DNA from 3 places in the Pseudomonas serbiensis genome. Region 1 is predicted to be linked to each of the others. Evidence: predicted binding sites of a transcription regulator. Region 1 holds the regulator's gene; each other region holds the start of a gene.
The links. Region 1 encodes FliA, which starts transcription of late flagellar genes. Its sites were predicted from a motif close to CTAAAGTTTNNNNNNNNNNNGCCGNTAA; they were not measured.
Positions count from the first base shown of each region.

Region 2: a site for FliA is predicted at 2,285-2,312, ahead of Q6A51_RS24055 (methyl-accepting chemotaxis protein). Genes of this name have one in related genera too.
Region 3: a site for FliA is predicted at 3,025-3,052, ahead of motA (flagellar motor stator protein MotA). Genes of this name have one in related genera too.

Region 1 is NZ_JAUQOO010000003.1:255,369-259,618, reverse strand. It holds gene flhF (flagellar biosynthesis protein FlhF) at 1-1,112, shown strand, start outside; gene fleN (flagellar synthesis regulator FleN) at 1,228-2,061, shown strand; gene fliA (RNA polymerase sigma factor FliA) at 2,058-2,798, shown strand; gene Q6A51_RS06075 (chemotaxis response regulator CheY) at 3,058-3,432, shown strand; gene Q6A51_RS06070 (protein phosphatase CheZ) at 3,452-4,237, shown strand.
Region 2 is NZ_JAUQOO010000024.1:50,597-54,846, forward strand. It holds gene acnA (aconitate hydratase AcnA) at 1-1,353, shown strand, start outside; partial or broken gene Q6A51_RS24050 (CPBP family intramembrane glutamic endopeptidase) at 1,448-2,239, shown strand; gene Q6A51_RS24055 (methyl-accepting chemotaxis protein) at 2,349-3,914, shown strand; gene Q6A51_RS24060 (hypothetical protein) at 3,992-4,250, opposite strand, start outside.
Region 3 is NZ_JAUQOO010000019.1:6,105-10,354, forward strand. It holds gene asd (archaetidylserine decarboxylase) at 1-466, opposite strand, end outside; gene Q6A51_RS21275 (rhodanese-like domain-containing protein) at 515-1,330, opposite strand; gene Q6A51_RS21280 (HDOD domain-containing protein) at 1,375-2,910, opposite strand; gene motA (flagellar motor stator protein MotA) at 3,111-3,962, shown strand; gene motB (flagellar motor protein MotB) at 3,966-4,250, shown strand, end outside.

The DNA.
Region 1 (4,250 bases):
CCGCTCAGGCCGAACTGGACAACCGCGGTGACAGTGATGCTTCGATCAATCGCCAGCTGTTCTCCGGCATGCCGCTCAACGCTCTCGATAAACATATCGAACCGACGCTCGAAGAGCCGCCGCGCCCGTTTGCCCAGGCACCAGCACCCGCTGTAGAGCCGGCAGTCGGTCAACGCGCCTACGACTCCATGCGTCACGAATTGAATGGTCTGCGCGAGCTGCTGGAAGTCCAGCTCGGCTCCCTGGCCTGGAATCAACTGCAAGGCAGCCGTCCGCAGCAGGCCAGCCTGTGGCGTCGTCTGCAGCGCGTCGGTCTGTCCGGCCCGCTGTCGCGTGACCTGCTGGCGATGATCCCGGAAATCGACGAACCACGTCAGGCCTGGCGCATGTTGCTGGCTCACCTGGCGCGAATGATTGCCGTGCCTGACGTCGAACCGCTCGAAGAAGGTGGCGTGATCGCCATGGTCGGCCCTGCCGGCATGGGCAAGACCACGACCCTCGCCAAGCTGGCGGCTCGTTATGTTCTCAAGTACGGCCCGCAGAATATCGCGCTGGTCAGCATGGACAGTTTCCGTATCGGTGCCCAGGAGCAGCTCAAGACTCTGGGGCGCATCCTCAATGTTCCGGTTACCCACGTCGATCCGGGCCAGTCATTGGCCCAGGCGCTGGAGCCGCTGCTGCGCAAGCGCGTGGTGCTGATCGATACCGCCGGCCTGCAGGCCAGTGATCCGGCCTTGCGCATGCAGCTGGAAAGCCTCGCCGGACGTGGCATACGTGCCCGCAACTACCTGGTGCTGGCGACAACCAGCCAGAAGCAGGTACTGACTGCGGCCTATCACAGTTACAAGCGTTGTGGTTTGGCAGGTTGCATCCTGACCAAGCTTGATGAAACCGCAAGCCTCGGAGAAGTGTTGAGCCTTGCGATTGGCCATGAATTACCTGTGGCTTATTTGACGGATGGACCACGTATTCCTGATGACTTGCACCTGCCGCGTCGCCACCAGTTGGTGAGCCGCGCAGTCAGCGTGCAAATGCAGGATGAGCCGAGCGAGGAAGCGATGGCCGATATGTTTGCCGACCTCTATCACACCCCTGGCAAGAGAGTGGGGTAACTGATGGATATTACTGGAATGTCCCTGCATCAATGGTCTGCCAGGCATTGTTCGTTCGCGAACGTGCAGCCCGTAATGTGGTTTCGGTCTACGCAAGACAAGGTAAAGAAATAACATGGGCAGCATGCATCCCGTACAGGTTATCGCAGTGACCGGTGGCAAAGGTGGCGTCGGTAAGACTAACGTGTCAGTGAACCTTTCACTGGCCCTGGCCGAACTCGGCCGGCGCGTCATGCTGCTCGATGCCGACCTTGGTCTGGCCAATGTCGATGTTCTGCTGGGCCTGACGCCCAAGCGCACGCTGGCTGACGTCATCGAGGGCCGTTGCGACCTGCGCGATGTCCTGTTGCAGGGGCCGGGCGGTGTGCGCATCGTGCCTGCGGCGTCCGGCACCCAGAGCATGGTCCATCTTTCAGCAGCCCAGCATGCCGGCCTTATCCAGGCGTTCAGCGAGATTGGCGACAACCTCGATGTGCTGGTGATCGACACCGCTGCCGGTATCGGCGAGTCGGTTGTCAGCTTCGTGCGCGCAGCGCAGGAAGTATTGCTGGTGGTCTGCGATGAGCCTACCTCGATTACCGACGCCTACGCGCTTATCAAGCTGCTTAACCGCGACTACGGCATGAACCGTTTTCGTGTTCTGGCCAATATGGCCCAGAGCCCACAGGAAGGGCGCAATCTGTTCGCCAAACTGACGAAAGTGACTGATCGCTTCCTTGATGTGGCTCTGCAATATGTCGGTGCCGTTCCTTACGACGAGTGTGTTCGCAAGGCGGTTCAGAAGCAGCGCGCTGTTTACGAGGCGTTTCCACGCTCCAAATGCGCACTGGCTTTCAAGGCCATTGCCCAGAAGGTTGATACCTGGCCGTTGCCGGCCAACCCGCGTGGTCATCTGGAGTTCTTCGTCGAACGACTTGTTCACCAGACCAGTGCGGGGCCTGTTCAATGACAGCGAGCGGCTTTCAAATGTACAGCAAGGCTTCCAGGAATTCGCAGTACGAACTCATCGAGCGTTACGCGCCGTTGGTCAAGCGTATTGCCTACCACTTGCTGGCGCGTCTGCCTGCCAGTGTGCAGGTTGAAGATCTGATCCAGGCCGGCATGATCGGCTTGCTGGAAGTTTCTACCAAGTACGACTCCACCAAGGGTGCGAGTTTCGAGACTTATGCCGGGATTCGTATCCGCGGTGCCATGCTCGATGAAGTGCGCAAGGGTGACTGGGCGCCACGTTCGGTGCATCGCAATACGCGCATGGTGAGTGACGCAATTCGCGCAATTGAAGCAAAAACCGGTCGTGACGCTAAAGATCATGAGGTTGCTGCCGAACTCCAGTTAAGTCTCGATGATTATTATGGGATTTTGAATGATACCTTAGGCAGCCGTCTCTTCAGCTTCGACGACCTTTTGCAGGACGGCGACCATGAAGGGTTGCATGAGGACGGCGCAAGCGGCTCGCTCGAACCGTCGCGTGACCTGGAAGATGAGCGTTTCCAGGCAGCGCTGGCAGATGCAATCGCCAACTTGCCGGAGCGTGAGCGGCTGGTATTGGCGCTGTACTATAACGAAGAGCTGAACCTCAAGGAAATCGGTGAGGTGCTTGGGGTCAGCGAGTCGCGGGTCAGCCAGTTACACAGCCAGTGCGCAGCTCGTTTGCGAGGGCGTTTGGGGGAGTGGCGAGCGCGTTGATGGGCGATTTGTGACTTGCAAGAGTCTCAGGTTGTCGCAAGCCGGCTGTGCAGAGCGTTACGTGGTATCAGGATAGACAAGGCAGGAGCCTGTTCGGACAGAGCCTATGGCCTGCTGGTTCAGGTTTCTGTTTTGTTGTTTTGCCAAGCCCGTCGTCGTTTTCGTACAGCCGGGGGTGTGCTGTGCCAGTATTGAGTGAACAGCGTGTTCAGGTGCTGAATGCGTTAAAGACTGCTTGGAGGTCGAATTGGACAAGAACATGAAAATCCTCATCGTTGATGACTTCTCAACGATGCGGCGGATCATAAAAAATCTGTTGCGTGACCTGGGGTTCACCAACACATCCGAAGCGGACGACGGCATCACTGCCTTGCCGATGCTTCAAAGCGGTTCCTTTGACTTTCTGGTGACTGACTGGAACATGCCTGGCATGACCGGTATCGATCTGTTGCGTCAGGTGCGTCAGGATGAGCGTCTCAAAAGTCTCCCGGTACTGATGGTGACCGCTGAAGCCAAGCGTGAGCAGATCATTGAGGCTGCCCAGGCTGGTGTGAACGGTTACGTCGTGAAACCGTTCACGGCCCAAGTGCTGCAAGAGAAGATCGAAAAGATCTTTGAACGCGTCAACAGCTGATGCATGCCGCGAGGGCGCTATGGACAACAACGATTCACTGGGTGACTTCGAGTCAACCCTGAAGAAACACGCGCAGGAACTGGTTGCCAGCCTTGAAAAAGGCCGCTTCGGTGATGCCGTGCAATTGATCCATGAGCTCAACCAGGCTCGTGACCGTGGCCTGTATCAGGAAGTCGGCAAGCTGACTCGCGAACTGCATAGTGCGATCGTCAATTTTCATATTGACCCGAACATGCCGCAAGCCGAAGAAGTGTCGCAGATCACTGATGCCGCCGATCGTCTGTCGTATGTTGTACGACTGACCGAGAATGCGGCCAACCGCACGATGGACCTGGTAGAGCAGAGCACGCCGCTGATGAACGGGCTGAGCGAAGATGCCAAGTCGCTGAGCGCGGACTGGGGGCGTTTCATGCGTCGGGAAATCGGTGCTGAAGAGTTTCGTGATCTGGCCAAGCGTGTCGACGGTTTCCTGTCCCGTACCGAATCCGAAGCTCATACCGTTGCCAGCCATCTCAATGACATTCTGCTGGCCCAGGATTATCAGGATCTTACCGGTCAGGTGATCAAGCGCGTTACGCAGCTGGTCACTGAAGTCGAAAGCAATCTGCTCAAACTGGTCCTCATGGCCAGTCATGTCGACCGCTTTGCGGGCATCGAACATGACGAAAAAGCGATCCTTGCTGAAAAAGATCCTAAAAAACATATCACGCAGGGTGAAGGTCCGCAGATTCATGCCGATAAACGTGAAGACGTCGTATCCGGACAGGATGATGTAGACGATCTGCTATCGAGCCTTGGCTTCTAGGTCTGTTGACGGT
Region 2 (4,250 bases), on a different contig from region 1:
ATGGCAGCCGGGCTGGTGGCGAAAAAAGCAGTGGAAAAAGGCCTCAAGCGCAAGCCTTGGGTAAAAAGCTCGCTGGCTCCCGGCTCCAAGGTCGTCACCGATTACTACAAGGCCGCTGGCCTGACGCAATACCTTGATGCATTGGGCTTCGATCTGGTGGGTTATGGCTGTACCACCTGCATCGGTAATTCCGGGCCACTGCTTGAGCCCATAGAGAACGCCATCCAGAACTCGGACCTGACCGTGGCCTCGGTATTGTCCGGTAACCGCAATTTCGAGGGCCGCGTACACCCATTGGTCAAGACCAACTGGCTGGCGTCACCACCGCTGGTTGTGGCCTATGCCTTGGCAGGTAGTGTGCGCATCGATATCAGTAGCGAACCGCTGGGTGAAGGTTCGGACGGCAAACCGGTTTACCTGCGCGATATCTGGCCCAGCCAGAAAGAAATCGCCGAGGCAGTAGAAAGCGTCAACACCAGCATGTTTCACAAGGAGTACGCCGAGGTCTTTGCCGGTGACGAACAATGGCAGGCCATCGAAGTCCCTCAGGCGGCCACCTATGTCTGGCAGCCGGACTCCACCTATATTCAGCATCCGCCGTTCTTTGCAGAAATTGCCGGCCCTTTGCCGGTGATCGAAGATATTCAAGACGCACGGATCCTGGCACTGCTGGGTGACTCGGTCACCACTGACCATATTTCCCCGGCGGGCAATATCAAGACTGAAAGCCCGGCCGGACGCTACCTGCGCGATCAGGGCGTAGAACCCAAGGACTTCAACTCCTACGGATCACGTCGTGGCAACCATGAAGTGATGATGCGCGGCACCTTCGCCAATATCCGCATTCGCAATGAAATGCTCGGCGGCGAGGAAGGCGGCAATACCCTTCACGTACCCAGCGGCGAAAAGCTGGCCATCTACGACGCCGCGATGCGCTATCAGGCAGAAGGCACGCCACTGGTGATTATCGCGGGCCAGGAATACGGCACCGGCTCAAGCCGCGACTGGGCAGCCAAAGGTACGAACCTTCTGGGCGTAAAAGCCGTCATCGCCGAAAGCTTTGAGCGGATTCATCGCTCCAATCTGGTAGGGATGGGCGTGCTGCCCCTGCAATTCAAAAATGACCAGAACCGCAAATCCCTGAAGCTGACGGGCAAGGAGACACTGGAAATCAGCGGGCTGACACATGCAGAGGTGCAGCCGGGCATGAACCTGACGCTCAAGATCACCCGGGAAGACGGCAGCCAGGAAAATCTGGACGTACTATGCCGGATCGACACCCTCAACGAAGTCGAATACTTCAAGGCAGGAGGCATTCTGCATTACGTGTTGAGGCAGTTGATTGCGTCGTGACGTCGTGAAAATGATGCATGGCCAATATCTATTGATACCGCACACGCCCGGTGGAACCCCCTAGAATCTCCGCTTTTGCTTCAGGAGATTCTCAATGGCACCAAGGCTGTGGGTATTTTTCGGCCTGCTTGGCCTCGGCTACTCCATTGCCCTGTTTTACGGGCAACTGGAGTGGCCCGCGGCCCTGGCTGTCGGCGTTCTGCTTATTGCAGGGCTTTGCGCAAGGCAGTAAGGAAACAGGATTGTCCGCGGGCTTGGGCATGCCACCTTCATTGTCACGGGCATTGCGCTGGCCAGTCATCTGTTGCCCGGTTTCAACAACGCAAAAGTGTTCGACGCGGTTCGCTTCAGCCCTGAGGCCGCGCCCTTCTCCATGTCCCTGAATCTGGACAAACCCCTGATCGGCTTCTGGATACTGCTGTTCTGCCCCTGGATACTGGCGTCAACAGGCGTTGCACGCTCACTGAAAGTCGCAGCCGGCACGCTGATCGCCAGCAGCGTACTGTGCATGACAACGGCAATAGCCCTCGGGGTAACCGGCTGGTCTGCAAAATGGCCGGAGCACGGCACACTCTGGCTATTGAATAATCTACTGCTGGTGACATTGACCGAAGAGCTGTTTTTCCGCGCTTATCTGCAAGGTGCATTGCAACAATTTTTTAACAAACTATGGTTTGGTAGCACACTTGCCATCAGTATCGCTGCCATACTGTTCGGGCTTGCCCATGCGGGCTCGGGATGGCAGTGGATATTGCTCGCGGGCCTGGCTGGGGCAGGTTATGGCATCGCTTATCGGTTCGGTGGCCTGCTGGCCTCGGTGATCACTCACCTGGGGTTGAATCTGGTGCATTTCGGCCTGTTCACCTACCCGATGCTCAATCGATAAGCATTGATGGATGACAATGAATCGCTAATCATTTCGCTTAACAGGCTCAATTTACAGGTAAGTTTGCCGATAACTCTCCGAAGCCTATTGGATCGAAGGACCGAAAGCCATGCGTAACAACCAGCCAATCACTCAACGTGAGCGGACATTTCCTGCTGAACAGCGGTTGATTTCTACCACCGATACCAAAGGCGTGATCACCTACTGCAACGAGATTTTCCAGGAAGTCTCCGGTTTCAGTCATGAAGAGCTGATAAAGGCTCCGCATAATCTGGTTCGTCATCCTGACGTCCCTCCGGCCGTTTTCGAGCACATGTGGACCACTCTGAAACGTGGCCAGCCGTGGATGGGTATCGTCAAGAACCGCTGCAAGAATGGCGATCACTATTGGGTCAACGCCTATGTGACGCCAATGTTCGAGAACAAGCAGGTGGTTGGCTTCGAGTCCGTGCGTGTCAAACCGACCGCCGAACAGATCAAGCGTGCCGAAGCGCTGTATGCACGAATCAATAAAGGCAAGTCGGCCATTCCTGGCCGCGATAAATGGCTGCCGGTGCTGCAGGACTGGCTGCCGTTCATCCTTGTCAGCCAGTTGAGCTTCATGATCGGAGCCTGGCTCAACTCTCACTGGGGCTTCATTCTGGCCGCCGTATTGTCCGTGCCGCTGGGCCTGCTCGGCCTGACCTGGCAGCAGCGCGGTATCAAGCGCCTGCTGCGTCTGGCAGAACAAACCACTTCGGACCCGCTGATCGCGCAGATGTATACCGACAGCCGGGGCCCGCAGGCCCGTCTGGAAATGTCGATCCTCAGCCAGGAAGCACGGCTGAAAACCTGCCTGACCCGCTTGCAGGACACCGCCGAACACTTGAATACCCAGGCACGCAAATCCAACTCGCTGGCCAATGCAAGCTCTTCCGGGCTGGAGCGTCAACGGGTCGAGACAGAACAAGTGGCAACCGCGATCAACCAGATGGCAACCACCACCCAGCAAGTCGCCAGCCATGTGCAGCGGGCAGCCGATGCCAGCCAGCAGGCCAATCAACTGACGCTCCGTGGCCGTGATATTGCCGGGGAAACCCGTGACGCGATTCAACGCTTGTCCACTTCCGTGGGCGAAACCGGCCTGACCGTCACGCAACTGGCCAAGGACAGCGATGAAATCGGTGGCGTGGTCGATGTGATCAAAGGCATTGCCGACCAGACCAACCTGCTGGCACTCAACGCAGCCATCGAAGCGGCACGCGCCGGGGAAATGGGCCGCGGCTTTGCCGTGGTAGCCGATGAGGTGCGTCAGTTGGCACAACGCACGACTGAGTCCACCGGACAGATCCATGGCCTGATCGCCAAACTGCAACAGACTGCCAATAATGCCGTGCAGACCATGAACTCAGGCCATCGTCAGGCCGAGGAAGGTGTTGCGCGGGTACTGGAAGCCGACGAGGCGCTGGTGGGCATCAGCGAAGCGGTCGCCAACATCACGGACATGGCCACTCAGATCGCCACAGCCACCGAACAACAAAGCTCGGTGGCCGAAGAGATCAGCCGCAATATCTCCACCATTGCCGAGCTGGCCGACCAGACGTCCGACGAGGCTCATCGCTCGGCAGTGCTCAGCGCCGAGCTGACCGACACCGCCAATTCGCAATATTCGCTGGTTGAACGCTTCAATCGATAAGCCTGCACGGAAAAAGACAAGCCCCGGTAAATGCTGATTTACCGGGGCTTTTTTACGAGATTTGAAACTGTGCGGCCTTATTTCACCTTGCGGGAAAGGTCATCGAGGGAGCGTTTCACATTACTCAACTCACTCTGCTGACTGCTGAGGTCACGCTTGAGGCTGGACAGCTCACTTGAGCTGGAGCTGCTACTTGACCCTGAACTACGCTTCAAGTCATTCACCTGCCCCTCAAGCCTGGCCACGTCGCGCCCCTGCTCATCGACCTTGCTCTTGAGGCTGGACAGTTCACTTGAGCTGGAGCTGTTACTTGACCCGGAACTACGCTTCAAGTCA
Region 3 (4,250 bases), on a different contig from region 1:
CGCGCAGGGTTCCGGCCAGCGGCATGTGTACGCGATGGTAGTCCTTGGGCGACAGATAGACAGTCGCAAACTGGCCGCCCATGAACGGCGCGGAGAGTTTCGGATCGCCGCCCAGCAGCTCAAGTGCGCTGAAGCTGTGACCTTTGGCCTGGAAGATGCGGCCATGCTCGATAGTCCCCAGCTGGCTGATGGCACCGTCGGCCGGGCAGAGGATTGCGCCGGGAGTGGTGTCCAGCGGGCGAGCGCCGGGTTTCAGGGCGCGGGTGAAGAAGTCGTTGAAGTGCTCGTAGGCGGTGAGGTCTTCGACCAGGGCCTGAGACATGTCCACCTGATAGCGGCGCGCAAACCAGGCAGTGAAAGCATTCTTGAACCAGCTCACTCGGCATTCGGCAACATAGCCAGCCAGGCGAGACAGAAAATGGTGAGGCAGCAGGTGCTGACTAAGGATGAACAGACGCTCTTTCATTTATATTCCTAAAGCTTGATGGAGGTGCCGACTCGTTTGGAGTTGATCTCACTTCTCGATCGGGGTGTCTGGATGATTGCCCCATTCACCCCAGGATCCGGCATAAGCCTTGACCCGTGGATAACCGAGTGCCTTGGCGATCAGGTAAGTGAAGCCTGAGCGGTGGTGGGTCTGGCAATGGGTGATCACTTCCTTGTCGGCGGTGATGCCCAGGTTTTCCAGAATCTGCGGCATGTCCTGGCGGATACGCAGGTTGCGGGTCTTGTCCATGCCGGCAGTCCACTCAAAGTTGACTGCGCCAGGGATATGACCGCCTCGGGCTGCCACAACCTTTTCCCCTGAATATTCGGTCGGACCACGTGCATCCCAGATCGCCAGATCGGCGGCACCGAGGCGCGACTGCACGTATTCGCGGGTTGCCGTGGGTTCGCCATGCAGGGTCAGGGTGACGGGAGTGCTTGCAGCCGCAGGCACATCGGTGGTCAGCGGCAGTGACTGCGCTTCCCAGGCCAGCAGGCCGCCGTCCAGATAGTGGTAACGGGTGTGGCCGATGACATCCAGTAGCCAGATGAAGCGTCCGGCCCAGCCACCGCCTTCGTCGTCATAGACCACATAGACGGCGTCCGGATTGTGGCCGAGTTCGCTGAACAGTCTTTCGAGATCCCCATAGGCTGGCAGCAGGCCTGGCGCAGGTGGCTGGCCCAGTTGGGTACGCTTGGGATCGACGAAGCGGGCGCCGCGGATATGACCAGCCTCGTAACGGGCGCTGCTGGTCAGATCGACGAGGATCAGTTGCGGGGCGTCAAGGCGCTCAAGCAGATCTTGTGGCTCGATGACCAACGGCAAACCAGTGAAGACGGACATTTGCAGCCTCCGATAAAGAGAAAGTGCGAATTGTACGCCAGGCCTCAGGCTTTGCGTTGGCTAAAGATGGCCAGTGATCGTTCAATACATTGCGCGGTTTTTCCGAATGCCTGAACGGATATTTCCGACAATGGACCGCCTCCCTGGTCGGCGACCACCAGCAGCAGGACTCTGCCGTTGTTACCCAGCGAGCGGATCAGCCAGTGCTCTCCTTTGAAGATGCCTTTCAGGGCTGCGGGCAGCAGTGCAGAAAACTGTGCGAGGTTGGTCGGGGTGATCCGCAACTGGGTCGGCTGCGTCATCAAGCGTTGCAGGAGCGTGCTTTCTTTTATGGAGAACTGCAGGCCCGAGACTTCTTGCGGCAGGCCACCAGCCAGATGCACGCGCAGCACGCTGCCTGTCTTGTCCGCCATCAGCAGCATGACCCGCTGCATGCCGCAGGACATCAACGTGTCGCGAGCGGTCGTGGTCAGGTGGATGGAATTGATGAATGGCGTGGGTTCGACCAGCAGTTCGGCACACTGCTTGCGCCATTGTTGCAGCGCGTCGGCCGTCGGTGGTGGAGCGATCTCGTTGTCACGCCTGATGCGCCGGGCATCCCAGGGCCAGATCAGCGATTCGGCCGGATGCCACAGATCTGCTTCCGAATGCACGCGGGCACTGCTGGCGGCGTTCTGGTGGATCTGTTGCTGAACTTCATCCAGTGGCTGTTGCAGATAAAGGCTTGCGAGTCGCTCCCAGCGCAGGCAATGAGGGCTGTTCCACGCCTGCTGGGCAGACAGCGCCACGCCATTGCCCAGCAGCACGGTATTGGCCGGTTGATTCAGCCAGCGGCGCAGGTTCGGATCGGCATCCATCAGTTGTTGCTGGCGCAACGGGTCGTGATCTTCTCGGGCGATGTGCAGGGCCTTGACCAGCTCACGTCGCTCGTTGATCAGCACTTTATAGCCGCGGGTCACCCAGACCGGCAGGCGCCAGAACTCGGCCAGCGCCAGGCACAGGTCCAGCAGGCTGACGCCGAACAGCTCCTTCTCGACCACACGGCTGGGCTCGCCTTTGTGAATGACCCGCACTTCCCAGTCCTCCAGAAGTTTGGGGTGCGCGAGTGCCATGGGCCACAGCGGCGACAGAAACAGCAGGCTGCCCAGATGAATGTCCTGCCAAAGGCGCGCAAGCCGGCTGGCGAACAGGCCGTTGGCCTGTTGCGTGGCATGCTGGCTGATAAGGATCAACTGGCGGAAGGCGGCCGGTATGTCCTGGGGTTCCCTGGCGGGCAGGCGACCGAGCAGGACTTCGGTACGTGCCAGTCCCAGGCGGTTGATTGCAATCTCAAGGCTTTCAGCCGGTTCCACCATGCCATGGCTCTTGTGGTTGGCTTCACGCAGCACGCTCAATACCAGTTCCGGGCTTTCCTGCATCATGTCGGCGATGTCGCGCAGCGAGCGGCGGCTGTCTTTCAGAGCTTCGCGCACATGATTGTGGTTCACCACCGGGATGGGCAGGTCCACGGCATCCAGATGCCTGATCCAGGCATCGAGTGTTTTGGGTATCGAGTGCTTCACAGAGCTTGCGGTCGACATTGGAAGGCCTTTACAGCTGATTTTTTTAAGCAGCGCAGGCTGCGATTCTTAGGGGCTGGACAGCTGTTTTCAAGCTCTTGTTCAAGGGCCGAACTGGTTTTTAACAAGAACTGACTATAGTCTGGACCAATGAGGCCGATACGTAGAATAAGAGTTTCCGCACATGTCCCTGAACCCGACTCGATAAGTATTTTCTACCTATGGCTAAAATTATCGGCATCATCGTCGTTTTCGCGAGCGTGCTCGGCGGATACGTTCTATCCCACGGTCAGGTCGCAGCACTGTTTCAGCCTTATGAAGTGCTGATTATCGGTGGTGCGGCTCTGGGTGCATTCCTCCAGGCCAACCCTGGCTATATGACCATGCACGTCTTTAAGAAATCCTTGCAGATGTTCGGTACGCGCTTCACACACGCTTACTACCTCGAAGTGCTGGGGCTGGTCTATGAAATCCTCAACAAGAGTCGTCGCGAAGGCATGATGGCGATTGAAGGGGATATCGAGGAGCCGGCTTCCAGCCCGATCTTCGCCAAGTACCCTGGCGTGCTCAAGGATGCACGCATGACGGCCTACATCTGCGATTACCTGCGGATCATGTCGTCGGGCAACATGGCGCCCCACGAACTTGAAGGCCTGTTCGACATGGAATTGTTGAGCATGAAGGAAGAGCTTGAGCACCCTTCCCATGCCGTCACCGGTATCGCCGACGGTATGCCCGGTTTCGGTATCGTGGCAGCGGTACTGGGTATCGTGATCACCATGGCTTCCCTGGGCTCCGGTGACAAGGCCGCCATCGGTATGCACGTAGGTGCGGCTCTGGTAGGTACTTTCTTCGGTATTCTGGCGGCCTATGGCTTCTTCGGCCCGCTGGCCACTTCCCTGGCTCACGATGCCAAGGAAGAAATGAACGTCTACGAATGCATCAAGGCTTCCCTGGTGGCTTCGGCTTCCGGCATGCCGCCTTCACTGGCCGTGGAGTTCGGTCGCAAGGTTCTGTATCCAGCGCACCGGCCCAGCTTCAGCGAGCTGGAACAAGCGGTTCGCGGTCGTTAAGCCATGGAAAATAATCAGCCGATAATCATCAAGCGCGTAAAGCGCTTTGGTGGCGGACACCACGGTGGCGCCTGGAAGATTGCCTTCGCTGACTTTGCGACAGCGATGATGGCGTTCTTCCTGGTGCTGTGGCTGCTGTCTGCTGCTACGCCCGAGCAGTTGATTGCGGTCGCCGGTTACTTCAAGGACCCGGTCGGCTTCACTGACAGTGGCTCGCCTTATGTGATTGACCTGGGCGGCTCGCCTGAGATGTCGCCTAACCAGACCCTCAACCCCGAGGTCAAGACC